4 regions of the Shewanella sp. ALD9 genome follow, and region 3 is predicted to be linked to each of the others. Evidence: predicted binding sites of a transcription regulator. Region 3 holds the regulator's gene; each other region holds the start of a gene.
What was found. Region 3 encodes sigma-54, which starts transcription at its own class of promoters, with help from an activator protein. Its sites were predicted from a motif close to GTTGGCACGNNNNTNGNNT; they were not measured.

Region 1: CXF88_RS20720 (DUF1328 family protein) is a predicted target of sigma-54. The motif match lies at 2,143-2,161, and genes of this name have one in related genera.
Region 2: CXF88_RS07280 (superinfection exclusion B family protein) is a predicted target of sigma-54. The motif match lies at 1,577-1,595, and genes of this name have one in related genera.
Region 4: CXF88_RS16975 (DUF3192 domain-containing protein) is a predicted target of sigma-54. The motif match lies at 1,287-1,305, and genes of this name have one in related genera.

What each region holds. Positions count from the first base shown of each region.
Region 1 is NZ_PJCD01000043.1:230,108-233,321, forward strand. It holds gene CXF88_RS20710 (diacylglycerol kinase family protein) at 1-1,354, opposite strand, end outside; gene CXF88_RS20715 (hypothetical protein) at 1,570-1,764, opposite strand; gene CXF88_RS20720 (DUF1328 family protein) at 1,844-2,020, opposite strand; gene arsJ (organoarsenical effux MFS transporter ArsJ) at 2,348-3,214, opposite strand, start outside.
Region 2 is NZ_PJCD01000002.1:894,052-897,265, reverse strand. It holds gene CXF88_RS07285 (ATP-binding protein) at 1-1,406, opposite strand, end outside; gene CXF88_RS07280 (superinfection exclusion B family protein) at 1,636-2,247, shown strand; gene CXF88_RS07275 (DUF3149 domain-containing protein) at 2,416-2,547, opposite strand; tRNA gene CXF88_RS07270 (tRNA-Leu) at 2,920-3,004, shown strand.
Region 3 is NZ_PJCD01000001.1:537,157-540,370, forward strand. It holds gene rapZ (RNase adapter RapZ) at 1-227, opposite strand, end outside; gene ptsN (PTS IIA-like nitrogen regulatory protein PtsN) at 224-667, opposite strand; gene hpf (ribosome hibernation promoting factor) at 670-957, opposite strand; gene CXF88_RS02470 (RNA polymerase factor sigma-54) at 983-2,467, opposite strand; gene lptB (LPS export ABC transporter ATP-binding protein) at 2,610-3,214, opposite strand, start outside.
Region 4 is NZ_PJCD01000041.1:62,116-65,329, forward strand. It holds gene CXF88_RS16960 (AAA domain-containing protein) at 1-49, opposite strand, end outside; gene CXF88_RS16965 (Zn-ribbon-containing protein) at 58-831, opposite strand; gene CXF88_RS16970 (hypothetical protein) at 832-1,197, opposite strand; gene CXF88_RS16975 (DUF3192 domain-containing protein) at 1,357-1,740, shown strand; gene CXF88_RS16980 (DUF2789 domain-containing protein) at 1,775-2,011, opposite strand; gene CXF88_RS16985 (GNAT family N-acetyltransferase) at 2,185-2,814, shown strand; gene CXF88_RS16990 (DUF962 domain-containing protein) at 2,883-3,191, shown strand.

The sequences.
Region 1 (3,214 bases), on a different contig from region 3:
TACCTAGCGCTAACAAGCTAGTAAATGGCGCAGCATTGGCTATCACTAGGCTAGTGGTGTTAATCACTTTAATATCGCCACCATCGATCTGCACTCTTATCGACAATGGCTGGTTTTCGCCTACCGCCTCCCACAAACCATTAAGGTAGGCTAATTGTCCTAGGGCATCTTTTTGGTCACGGTCAGCCTTCGCTATCATTTTTTGTTCAAAGCCTAGCCCCACCAGCAACAACATCAACTCATCATTACATGTAGCAGTATCAACACGTTGTGAATAACCTTGAATCAAAATATCAAGTGCTTGCGATACCGGCACCAATTTACTGGCGGCGCCAAACAAAGTATGACTTAGTGCATTGGTGGTTCCCATCGGAATAATACCTAAGAAAATATCGGTATCAACAATCACTGATGCCACCTCGTTAACCGTACCATCGCCACCACAGGCAACTATAATATCTGCGCCCTTTTGTTTAGCTTGTTTGGCTAATTGCACTGCAGACTTATCTTTGGCGGTATACAGCACTTCAAGCTGAAAGTAATCCGTCAAGGTTTGGGTAATATGGTCTGCTTCATCATGCCATTTACCACCACCAGACACTGGGTTAACAATCAACCAAGCACGTTTGTGAATATTAATTTGTTGCTGACTATGCATTTTTTCTATAGCAGCCAACTGCCATTTATTTAACCGTGCCGTTTGGCGGATACTATTGATGGATTTAAGCACATCATTAACATTACGATTTCTCTCACGGCAGACTAAATAAGCCGCTAATACCAACACCGAACGCCCCCGGCCTAGCGCGCAATGTACTACTACATTTTTACCATTACTGACTTGAGTGTGTAACCAATTAATGGCTTGATTTAACTGTGCGACAGTCGGTACGCTGTGATCTAATATGGGAATATTTAAATAGCCAATATTTTCATCAAACAAGGTCCACTCTAATGCGTCAAATTCGGCAGTAACATCCAAAATTGCATCAATTTTTTCATGCTTAAGTCGGTCAATATCACTGGGAAACAATCGGCAGGCTAAATACAACTGCTTATCTATTTTTTGGATTACGGGCACTTTGTCATGCTTTCTTGCCCAGGCGTTATACAGCTGGCACCCCATTAAAAAGGGAACAAAACTCCAACTGATATACCAAGGAATGCTGCCATCTTGGCTTTTTCGGAAAATGCCTGCGCTATTAAACCAATAAGCTGAACTCACCAGCCCCAAAGATAATGCAACCCAAGCAAAAATAACCTTAAGTAACACATAAGGAAGCGCCACACATAAGCACAAAGCCAATAATGCGCCAACAGTATAATAATATTTAATATGAATACGGGTTAGCATTGTGGTCCTCCTGTTGTAAAAAAAGCAGCACATGTGTGCTGCTTAGGCTAATACTTATCTTAATAACTATCTGGTTATTTCGTCGCTGTCAGTCAAACATTCCACCTCGACTTACATTGGTTTAAATGGAGTTACTCTACCTAGAACAATGCATTTTGAGTTGTAAAACTTAACGACTTAAACAAATAAAATAGTTAATGTGATTGGTATAATGCTTAGCAGTCTGGATCTTCTGCTTTCATACCTTCTTTAACATCTTCACATGTATCTTCAACTGCATTACCGGCATCTTGGATCATTTCATCCACTTTCTCACCTGCATTTTCAGCTTTGTTATCTGAACATGCTGATAAACCGGCCGTTAACAACACCATTAAACTTGCCATTGTCAGTAGTTTTAATAAATTCATATTCATCTCCTAGATGATGGTTGTAATCGTATAAACTTGTTTAAGCAGCCTCAACTTAGATTAAGGTAAGGGGTTAATACTATCCTCGGGGAGCTTTGCCTCTAATCGCATTGGCTACTAACGAAATCACTAGCAACACAATAAAAATAAAGAAAATAATTTTCGCGATACCTGCTGCTGCACCAGCAATACCAGTAAACCCCAATAGACCCGCTATAACGGCTATCACTAAAAACATTAATGTCCAGCCCAACATAAAAACCTCCTTGGTGTACGGTTTACATTGTGATGTGCGTTGAATTTACGCTGACGATTGAAACAAATATCTTATCTCTATCGTAAAAATTAACGATTCACACCACGACTATGTATTAGTTAAAGCTAGCATCATGCCAACTTCAACAAAAAACTATAAAACCATGATTTACAGACGTTTTAAATTTAAGGTAAGAAAAAAAATAATGAAGAAGCCATAGGCGAACAGGCAATTTTTACCGATGATACGGTAAGAGTTTCAGGCTATCACGGTTAGATAACAAAATATCGATATGTAAACAAAAATGCATTTAGTGGTAGTAATGGTTTACCTTTTATGAGGCAACTTAAGTGAAATTAAGGCAGCAAGAGCTATAAAACCACTCGATATCCATAAACAAGCTTCTAAGCCATAGGCTTGATAGACCCAACCTGACAGTATCGTTCCAATCAACCTTCCCATGGCATTGGCCATATAGTAAAAGCCCACATCCAGTGACACGCCATCACTGCCAGCATAGCTAACAATTAAGTAGCTATGCAGTGATGAGTTAATCGCAAACACCGCGCCAAACATTAATAAACCGATGACGACACTTTCTAGCACATAAAAATCGGCATGTAGTGCGACTGCAATCGCGGCAGGAATGAGTAGTAAATAAGTTGCCCATGTAAAAGCAGCTCGGCCGCTCGGCACTTTTCCCTGTCGTTTACCGGTGAAATAAGGTGCAATGGATTGCACCACACCATAACCAATCACCCAGCTAGCCATAAAGCTACCAACCCACCAATGATCCCAGCCAAAAGTTGTGGCTAAAAATACCGGTAATGCCACCACAAACCATACATCTCTGGCGCCAAACAAAAACATCCGCGCCGCCGACAATAAATTAATTGCCTGACTTTTAGAAAAAATATCTTTGAATTTAGGTTTGTTTTTCGCTTTGCCTAAATCATCTTTTAAGGTCACTAAACTACATAACCATACAATGCCTAATAACGTGGCCATTAAAATAATGGCGCCTGTAAACCCTAGGCTTGTGAGTAACACACCACCTAAAAAGAATCCCACTCCTTTTAAGGCATTTTTAGAGCCCGTTAACAACGCAACCCATTGGTAAAGCTTACCTTCTGCATCTGCGGGCACTAAGGTTTTAATGGCGCTTTTGGCGCTCATTTTATTCAAATCTTTGGC
Region 2 (3,214 bases), on a different contig from region 3:
TTAGGAATAACCGCGCCATTATTTTGAATTTCGATTTGGATACTGTCTGGCTCAGCAACGACATTGATGTGGATTTTCGCTTGCGAAACATCCTTAAACGCATGCAAAAAGGCATTTGATACCACATTAGTGATAGCTTGGCTTAATAAACTGGCATTATTATTAAGTTGCAACTGCTTATCCAAACTGGTGGTTATTTCGACGTCTTGCGGTGAAAATATCATTAATGTTGAATCAGTAATATCGCGTAATAGATTGCTCAAATTAAAGACGGTGTTTTTCTCGTGGCTTTGTTCTGCGGCAATAGATTTAAATTGTTGGATCAAATAACTGGCACGAGTGATATTACTGACGATTAACTGACTGCTTTGTTGGTATTGCTCTAAAATCCCATTAATTTGTTCTAAAGTGGCATCATCGCTATGGATTAATTTGATCAACTCTTCTATGTGAGACAATTGCGAGCTGGCAGCCGTTAAGCAAATACCGATAGGGGTATTAATTTCATGAGCTACGCCGGAAACTAACCCACCTAGTGCCGCCATTTTTTCTTTTTCAACCAGAACTTGTTGTGTTCGTTTTAACATTTGCAATGATTGTTCAAGTTCTCTGGTTTGTTCTTTTACCTGGCGCGCGAGCTCATCTTTATAGCTGCGTTCTAATAGCAGTAAGCGATCGCGATCTTCAAGTGCGTGCTGAAGATCGATTTTTGATTGGTGCAATGCTTGATAAGAGCCTCTTATTTGCCGTTGCATGGTATTAACCGCATCGGCTACCAAACTGAATTCATCATGTTGCGGCTTACGATTAAAATCCAAAGGAGTAAAGTCGTGGTCTAAGCTAATATCATCGCAATATTGGCTTAGTTGACGAAGATGTTTGGTCACATTGAACCACACCAGAAGCAAGATAAAGCCAGCCACTAAGAAGGTTTTGATCGCGTTGGATAATAAAATCAGTATTGCTTTATCATACAAACGATCATATATGACATTTAGATCAGCTTGTACGATGAGTGTCCCAACAGGAATATGTTCATTATTGGTATAAATTAATGGGTATTGTTTCTCAATAACAGCCGTTTTCTTATATACACCAAAGTGCCATTCTTGATTCGTGTCATCACGGATAGAAATATAGTTTATGTCAGGTAATTGACTTAAACCACGGAGCTGCGTGTCGATTAAATGTTCATCTATTACCCATATGCTGGCTGCCAGCACTTCTAAATTTACCGCTTCTATATTCGAAAAAACGCGATCAATTCTACTTACATCACTTTGATAATCACTTACGAGCTGATAAGCCGTCGTCACGAGGGTAATTAAAGAACTAAAGATCACGATAGAAAGCGTCAGTTTTCGAGCTATTGGACTTCGCAGTAACTGTTTTATGGATATCAGCATAGTTTCTTCATTGTGATTTATAAATAGGGAGGATCTACCGATGAAAGTATTTATTCTACAATGCATTTCGCCAGTGTTAGTTCGGGTTTCATACCTTGGTTCAAGCATAGCCTGATAGGCCATATATAGTATGAAAAAATAAATAAATATCAGCTAATCAATTATTTTTTTCTGGCATATATTTTGCTTTGCCTTAGTAAGCTCAAAAATCTGACACTGCGGGTAAGCTATGATGAAAATGAAAGTAGGTTCAATAAAGTTATTGAATAGTAAGCGTTTGTTCGTAAGTTCTATGTCATGGCTTATTGTAACATGTGCTAGTTTATTGTTTGCGCCTAAAGATTTATTGGCGTTTTTATCGTTAGACCAACTCGTTAATCAATATGGTCAGTTTATTGGCTTAGGGTTGATTATGGGAGTGGCATATTTTTTAAGCCAGATTTTTGCCTTTGTCGTCGATGAGGCCATCGTATATTTACGTCAAAAACGTACCGTAGAAACTATTGACGCAAAAGTGAAACTACTGGACCCTGCTGAAAGAGCCTTGCTACGGGAGTTCTTTTTACAAGGACAAACTATTTTAACCTTGCCACAAAATGAATTAGCGGTTAAAAATTTAGTTAATACCAGCATACTTGAAATGCTTGGAAACGAGCGTCACTATGCGATTCAAGGGCCAACGGCTGAATACAAAATTTCGATGCAAGCACGTAATTATTTAAATCGTGATGTACTCCGTTTACCAGCGGGTGAACCCAGTGCAGAAGAAATGAGTTACCTGATTAAAACGCGACCACATTTTATTAATGGATTGATTCAATCACGTAAGCATGCAGTGTAATAGCGCGGAAAATAGTGCTGTAGATGAATAAAAAAGATGGGGGCGTATAAAGCCCCCATTCTGGCATAAAAACACATCATGTGTTTTGTCGCCAATGTATCATTCACAAGGAAGTATCCATATTGGATATGAATAATAAGCAGTAAAAAACTTAACCTATTAAGAGACTCACTTAGTAGGTGCAGACTTCACAATAAACATCCACATTAGATAAGACATTATTCCAAAGGTACAAAAAATTACCATCATAGAAAGTAATCCTATTGCGTTACCAAACATTAAATCTAACCAAAATGCCATGATATTTATCCTTTAGGTTGTGAAGACGTGATCATCATAAAGTCAAAATAACGTCGTTATACTGATCTTGATCAATCTTCAGCCGTCATGATGTTAACTTAGTGTAAAATTGCCAATTAGCTCACAAAAAAACACAATCCATCTCAATAGAGGGTGATGAATGACTTTTGACCAATTGAGTGTTTTTATAGAAAATAATAGGTAAAGGGCTTGCCATTATTAAATGCAACGGTATAATCGCCAGCACTTAATCGTGACAATGATTGTTACGAAAAGTATTGTTTGGTTAGGATTAAATTACGAGTGTTGTTTTGCAAAGATATTTGGATTTCTCAGATTACTTTGCAAAGCTAACATAGCTACTAAGTCTTTGCCTGAGTGATGAAATTGGTATACATGGGGGATTCAAAATCCCCTGCTTCACGGCGTGTCGGTTCGAGTCCGACCTCAGGTACCATCATTTGAAAGCCCTGTTCTTAATTGAACAGGGCTTTTTTTATGCTTAAAGTTCAATGGTAACAGATACAAATTAACCTGCTTTGGATCAACAGCGCTAAGTCTCATCTGTGAATCGGCAAGCCGTTAGATTTTTGTTTGTATCTGTATTGCCATTCCCCCAACAGAACGTATTCAAGTATCTTTGATAGACATTCTCGAATACATTTGA
Region 3 (3,214 bases):
TTTTGAAGTAGTGCCAATTGGTCTTGAAGCACTTTACCTTGTTCTGCAATGTTACGAACATCAACGCTAATCGCAACCAAATCATTACTGCCTTTAAGCTGGGCTAATAATGTGCCAATGAGTGGTAAAGGCAAATTATCAACACAATAATATCCTAGGTCTTCTAATACTCTCAGGGCAACGGATTTCCCTGAGCCTGAACGTCCCGATACTATAACTAGTTTCATGCAGTAATAACCTGATAAAGTTCTGTTGCGTCGTGAGTTTTACGAAGCTGTTTCAATATTTGCTTATCGCTTAACTTTTGGGCCATGCTCGATAACGTGCCTAAATGTTGTTGGCACTGGTCTGCAGGTACTAACAAAGCAAATAAAAGGTCCACGGGTTGCTTATCGATTGCATCAAAGGCAATGGCTTCTTCACATTTAATAAATATCGCGATAGGGTGATCGATGGTCGTTAATCTACCATGAGGTATCGCAATGCCATTTCCTATACCTGTGCTACCCATTTTCTCTCTCGCTAACAGGCTTTCAAATACCTCTTGCGAAGACAGGGTTGGGTACTGGGCAGCGACTAAATTGCTGATGAGTTCCAGTACTTTTTTCTTACTGCCCGGTGTGGCACAGGTAGTGCATTCCGGCTGCAGAATGGTACAAAGTTCCATCGTTAGTGTTTTGTATTCTTCTCTTTGTGTTTAATTACCTGACGGTCGAGTTTGTCTATCAGGGCGTCTATTGCAGCATACATATCAGTACTTTCTGACATTGCAAAAATTTCTGCGCCATTAATGTTGATTTTGGCTTCTGCTTTTTGTTGTAATTTTTCTACATTGAGCACAACGTGTACATTATGGATCTGATCGAAGTGTCGTTCAAGCTTTGAAAATTTACTGTGGATGTATTCACGTAAAGATTCTGTTATTTCGACATGACGTCCAGTCAGACTTATTTGCATAAAAAATCCTCCATTGCCTAGTAGGTTATAAACTCTTACGTTGGTTTGAGGGCGGGATCATCATTGCTTCACGGTATTTTGCTATCGTACGACGAGCAACGTTTATGCCCTGTTCTGCCAGAAGCTGAGCCATTTTACTGTCACTCAGTGGTTTTTTCTGGTTTTCTGCGGCAACCAGCTTTTTGATAAAAGCACGAATGGCCGTTGATGAGCATTCCCCGCCATCATCAGTACTGACATGGCTAGAGAAGAAGTATTTTAGTTCAAATAAGCCACGAGGGGTATGCATATATTTTTGTGTGGTGACTCGTGAAATGGTCGATTCATGCATTTCTACGGCTTCAGCGATATCATTGAGCACCATAGGCTTCATGGCTTCTTCGCCATATTCAAAAAAGCCTTGCTGAAATTGCACAATGCAATTTGCCACTTTAAGTAAAGTATCATTACGGCTTTCAATACTTTTAATAAACCATTTAGCCTCTTGCAGATGGCCTCGAATAAATTGACTATCCGACGGGTTTTTACTGCCTCTAGCCATGGCTGCATATTGCTGATTAACACCAATTTTAGGCATGTTGTCTGGGTTTAACTCTACTACCCAACGGCCATTTTTCTTTAATACTGTGACATCGGGAATCACGTATTCATCATCCATGGGGGTAATTAATAAGCCCGGACGAGGATTGAGTGTCTGGATTAGAGTGATTGCGTCACGTAACTCATTTTCTTTTAGTTTTGTTTTACGCATCAATAATCTGAAATCACGGCCAGCAATTAACTCTAAATAGCCTTTAATTAACAAACGGGCATTATCGATATGGGGTGTGTCGTTAGAGTATTGCGCTAATTGAATAAATAGGCATTCGCTTAAATCACGTGCTGCAACACCCACAGGATCAAAGTGTTGAACGCGTTTTAATACCGCCTCAACCTCATCGAGTTCCACATTTTCATCACCCATGGCTTCGAGAATATCTTCGGTACTTTGGGTTAGATAACCGCGTTCATCAATGGCATCAATAATGGCGGTGGCAATGGCGAGATCGGTGTCTGAAAATGGAGTGAGATTTTTTTGCCATTCTAAGTGTTCGTACAGACCTTCGGTGGTTTCACCTTGAAAGGGCATGTCGTCATCGCGCATGCTTGCACTGCCTGAACCTGACATAGGTGAGGCTGTGTATACTTCATCCCATGTAGTATCCATGGCTAAATCATCCATGGTTTCTTTGGTCATGGATTCTGCTATGTCGACGGTGGAAGTGTCTTTTTCGACATTAACAATACTGTTGTCACTAAAGTCTGTATCCGCTTGGTCGCGGTTTTCTTTTAAGGAGTCTTTTGCTTCAGAAAACTCATCTTCTATTTCAAGCAATGGATTTGAATCTAATGCTTGTTGGATTTCCTGCTGTAGCTCCAATGACGATAATTGCAGTAAGCGAATGGCTTGCTGCAATTGTGGGGTCATGGTTAAGTGTTGACCCATTTTAAGTTGGAGTGACGCTTTCATTTACCGCTTATCCCTAGATGATTTTCCATAAAAATGACAATCTCGAACTGTAATAGATTGCCATAAACATCAATGACATTTAACGTTGTTTAGGTATCGTTCAATGAAATGAGTTAGCTAGACTAAAAGGCCAGTAAAGTAACTATAGCTTGAATTGTTCACCTAAGTACACAGCTCGAACTTGTTGATTACTTAATATCTCATCTGGTGTGCCTTCGGCAATTAAATTACCCTGGCTAACGATATAGGCTCGCTCACAAACGTCTAGCGTTTCACGTACGTTATGGTCGGTAATTAATACCCCTAAACCGCGGTTTTTAAGTTGTTGGATGATTTTTTTAATGTCGATGACCGAAATAGGATCAACACCAGCAAAGGGCTCATCAAGCAAAATAAATTTTGGATTAGCAGCTAAAGCGCGCGCAATTTCAACACGACGACGTTCACCACCCGATAACGACATACCTTGGCTGTCGCGTATGTGAGTAATGTGGAACTCTTCGAGTAGGTGCTCAAGCTGTTCAATACGTTGGTCTGTGCTGAGCTCTTTGCGAGTTTGCAGTACGGCCATTATGTTGTCGTAAACGGTGAGCTTGCGGAAAATACTGGCTTCTTGTGGTAAGTAACCTATACCTTTGCGGGCGCGCAAATGCATTGGATCGGCAGTAAGGTCGTCATCGTCAATCAATATTCGGCCTTTATCGCTTTTTACTAAGCCGACAACCATATAAAAGGTGGTGGTTTTGC
Region 4 (3,214 bases), on a different contig from region 3:
TATAACAATCTTTGTAGTAGGAAATAATCTGCTGATAACTCAATGGCACAATTCCATTTATTGATGATCCCAAGACAAATTAGACACAATACGGCAAGGCTCGCAGCGAAAGTGAAACATGTCTAAAAGTGGCTCATCTAGCTTCCAATCTTTAGATCCACAGCGTGGGCATGGGCGAGCTAGCTCCGCTTGCAATGATTCGCCGCCCACACGGTATAAGTAATAATAGGTGGGGATATTAGTTAAATATTCTATCCGGCCACGTAAATCCCAACCGCGTCTAAATAAGTCACTGTCCGCTCGAGTGATCTCATCCAAAGCTGCAAACTCTGCTTTAGTGGCTGCGGCCATTTGCAGTTCATCGCATGCTTGCCATTCTGTTTGCCATTTTATGATGCGTTTGTGATCGCCATTAAAAGTAGCTGGCAGCTGATAAAGAGGTATTGGTAACAGGTTATCGCCATTACGCAGTGGCGAACACATATGCACATAACTGGTATACAGCAGTTGCCATGAAGGCGTATCGGTATTGCTGGCTTCGGAGTTAATGTCTTGGCCGATGAATTTCTCTCTAGGGGCCAATAGTTTCGCTGCAGTTAGGCCTGCTAAGGCCACTTTTACCCATGGGCTACTGTGGCGGTTAGCTAAGCTGGTTTTTTCAGGTAACAGCAAACGAACTCTAAATTCACCGTCATTAAAGGCGACCGCAAATTCACGTCCTAAAATTTGTCCATTAGCTCGTAAGGCTTCAAGAAAAGCGTTAATGGCTTTCTCTACCGTATCAATTGTCGTATCGGCAAAACATTCAAAGCGTAGTTCGGTGACAAACATCTACTGCTCAGCCTTATTATTGATTATGTAGCTTTGAGTCATATTATTTTGTAATTGGTTTTCTAACTCAGTAACTCGTTGGGTTAGCTGACTAATATGTTGTTGTAGGGCCATAACCTGTTGAATCACTTGAGTAAGATCGGGTTGATCATGTGATGGGACATCGGCTATTGATGGAATGTCTGCTAATTCCGGTAAATGTTGCCACTCAGATTTAGGCAGCGCCTTAAATTGTTGTAAACCTTGGATAAGAATAGGCATCGGAATGCTATTGCCTAAACGACTTTTTATCAGCGCCAAGCTGGGCGTATGGCCATTGTTAGCAATTGATTTTGCTGCGGCAAGCACTTGTTCAATTGGACTCATTGTTGGTTTAATTCCTTAATTCCATATAGTGAGATTAACTAATTCTTGTTGAATTAAAACATAAAGCTATATAAATCAGTATATTATTTTATGGCACGATTTTGGCTTAAAGGATCTGTAAATACAATGCGGATTTTATTTTAACAAAAAGGATGCAACATGAAATTAAAACTTATCGCAGCGGCATTAATTGGCGCAACATCACTAGCATTAAGTGGTTGTGTTATTAGTGTCGGAGACCATGAATCGGGTAAAAGTGCTGATTATTGGCAAGTGCAACAAGATAAAAATCGTGATCTGTTGAGCAAATTGTCTATGGGAATGAGCAGTGATCAAGTCACAACCTTAATGGGAACGGCTGATTTTAGTGAAGCTTATACCAAGTCGGCTCAAAATAATGCAGAGCAATCCATCAAAGTGTTGTTTTATCGTACCCAATGGGCAGAAGGCGATGGTAAAACAACCAAAGATGAATGCACGCCAATTGTGTTCAAAGATGACGTTTTAGTGGGCTGGGGTGATACCGCCTATAGACAGCACTAATTGCCGAGTGAGGTTATCCGGCATTAAGTGTTAATTACAATTTAGCTCGCATCATCACGTCCAATTGGTCAATCACTTCTGACCATTGGGCGTCTTGTAATAATGCCTCTTTTAAAAATGCTTTTTGACCTGAATTCCAGCAATCGGCATCAGTAATTAATGTGTGTTTATCCAGTTTGTTTTGGATAACAAAGTCGTCGATTCCCTCTTGATCGTGAGGCAAACCTAATTGCTTAAATAAGTGACTTAAATCATTTGATGTAGTGTCCATTTGGCGCATTCCTTATGATGGTTAGATAAACAATTTTAGTATCCGTCTTGATGAGATAAATTGCAAACAACTGACACTCACAACCGCTAACAGGTAAAATGGGTAAACAAAACTTGTACAATGTTTCAAACTTGTTAAGTTAAGTTTAGCGAGTTAACCAACAAGGAATAATAATGGACAATAACACCTTGGAAACTTTACGTGCAGTCTATTTGACGGCAGAAGACTTACGAGTCGCAGCTTCTATTCTTTATAATGCTTATCATGATGATCCCTATTTTATCGAGGTACTTGGGCAAGATGACAATCAACAATACGAACAGAAACTTCGAGCGGCGATTCGTGAAGAGTTAAATGAACTGTGGCAACAAGAACAACCTTTAATTGGCCTATTTGACGGTGACCGTTTAATTGGGGTTGCCTGTGTGATTACGCAACAAGTACCTTTGGGTGAGGGGCGTTATTGGCATTGGCGTTTTAAAATGATGTTGGGTACAGGATGGAAATCAACTCAAGGGTTAATGCAAAAAGAGACCTGCATTTTAGAACATCTTCCTTCGCAAAAATGCGGGGTTTTGCAATTTATTGCCTTATCCCCCAATGAGCAGCAAAAAGGTTATGGTGCCAAGTTAATTCAAGCGGTATTGAGTTGGTGTGATGAGCAACCTGGGCTTGATGGCATTGGGGTATTTGTGAGTAACTCTTCGCACCATCAAGCATTCGTGAAACAAGAATTTGTCAGCATTGCCACTGTGAGTATTGGCAATATTGAAGGTGAAATATTGTTTTACAGTAAGGCATAGTGTCTAAAATGAAATAATCTAATACTAACAGAGCATACCATTAGCGAGTTGTTAATAAGGAGTGAGTAATGGAACCTAAGCGTTATTCTTCATTTGCAGAGTTTTATCCATTTTATCTGTCGCAACATCAAGATCCCGTTTGTCGAAGACTGCATTACATTGGCAGTAGCATTATTGTTGTGATTATTATTAACACTCTGATTAACCAACATTGGTGGCAGCTATTGTGGTTGCCGGTAGTCGGTTATGGTTTTGCATGGTTAGGGCATTTTATATTTGAAAAAAATCGCCCCGCAACATTCACTTATCCGCTATACAGTTTATGGGCAGATTGGGTCATGTTTGGTCAAATGATAAAGCGTTTATGGCGCAAATAACCCTGGAAGTATTAACTTGCTCA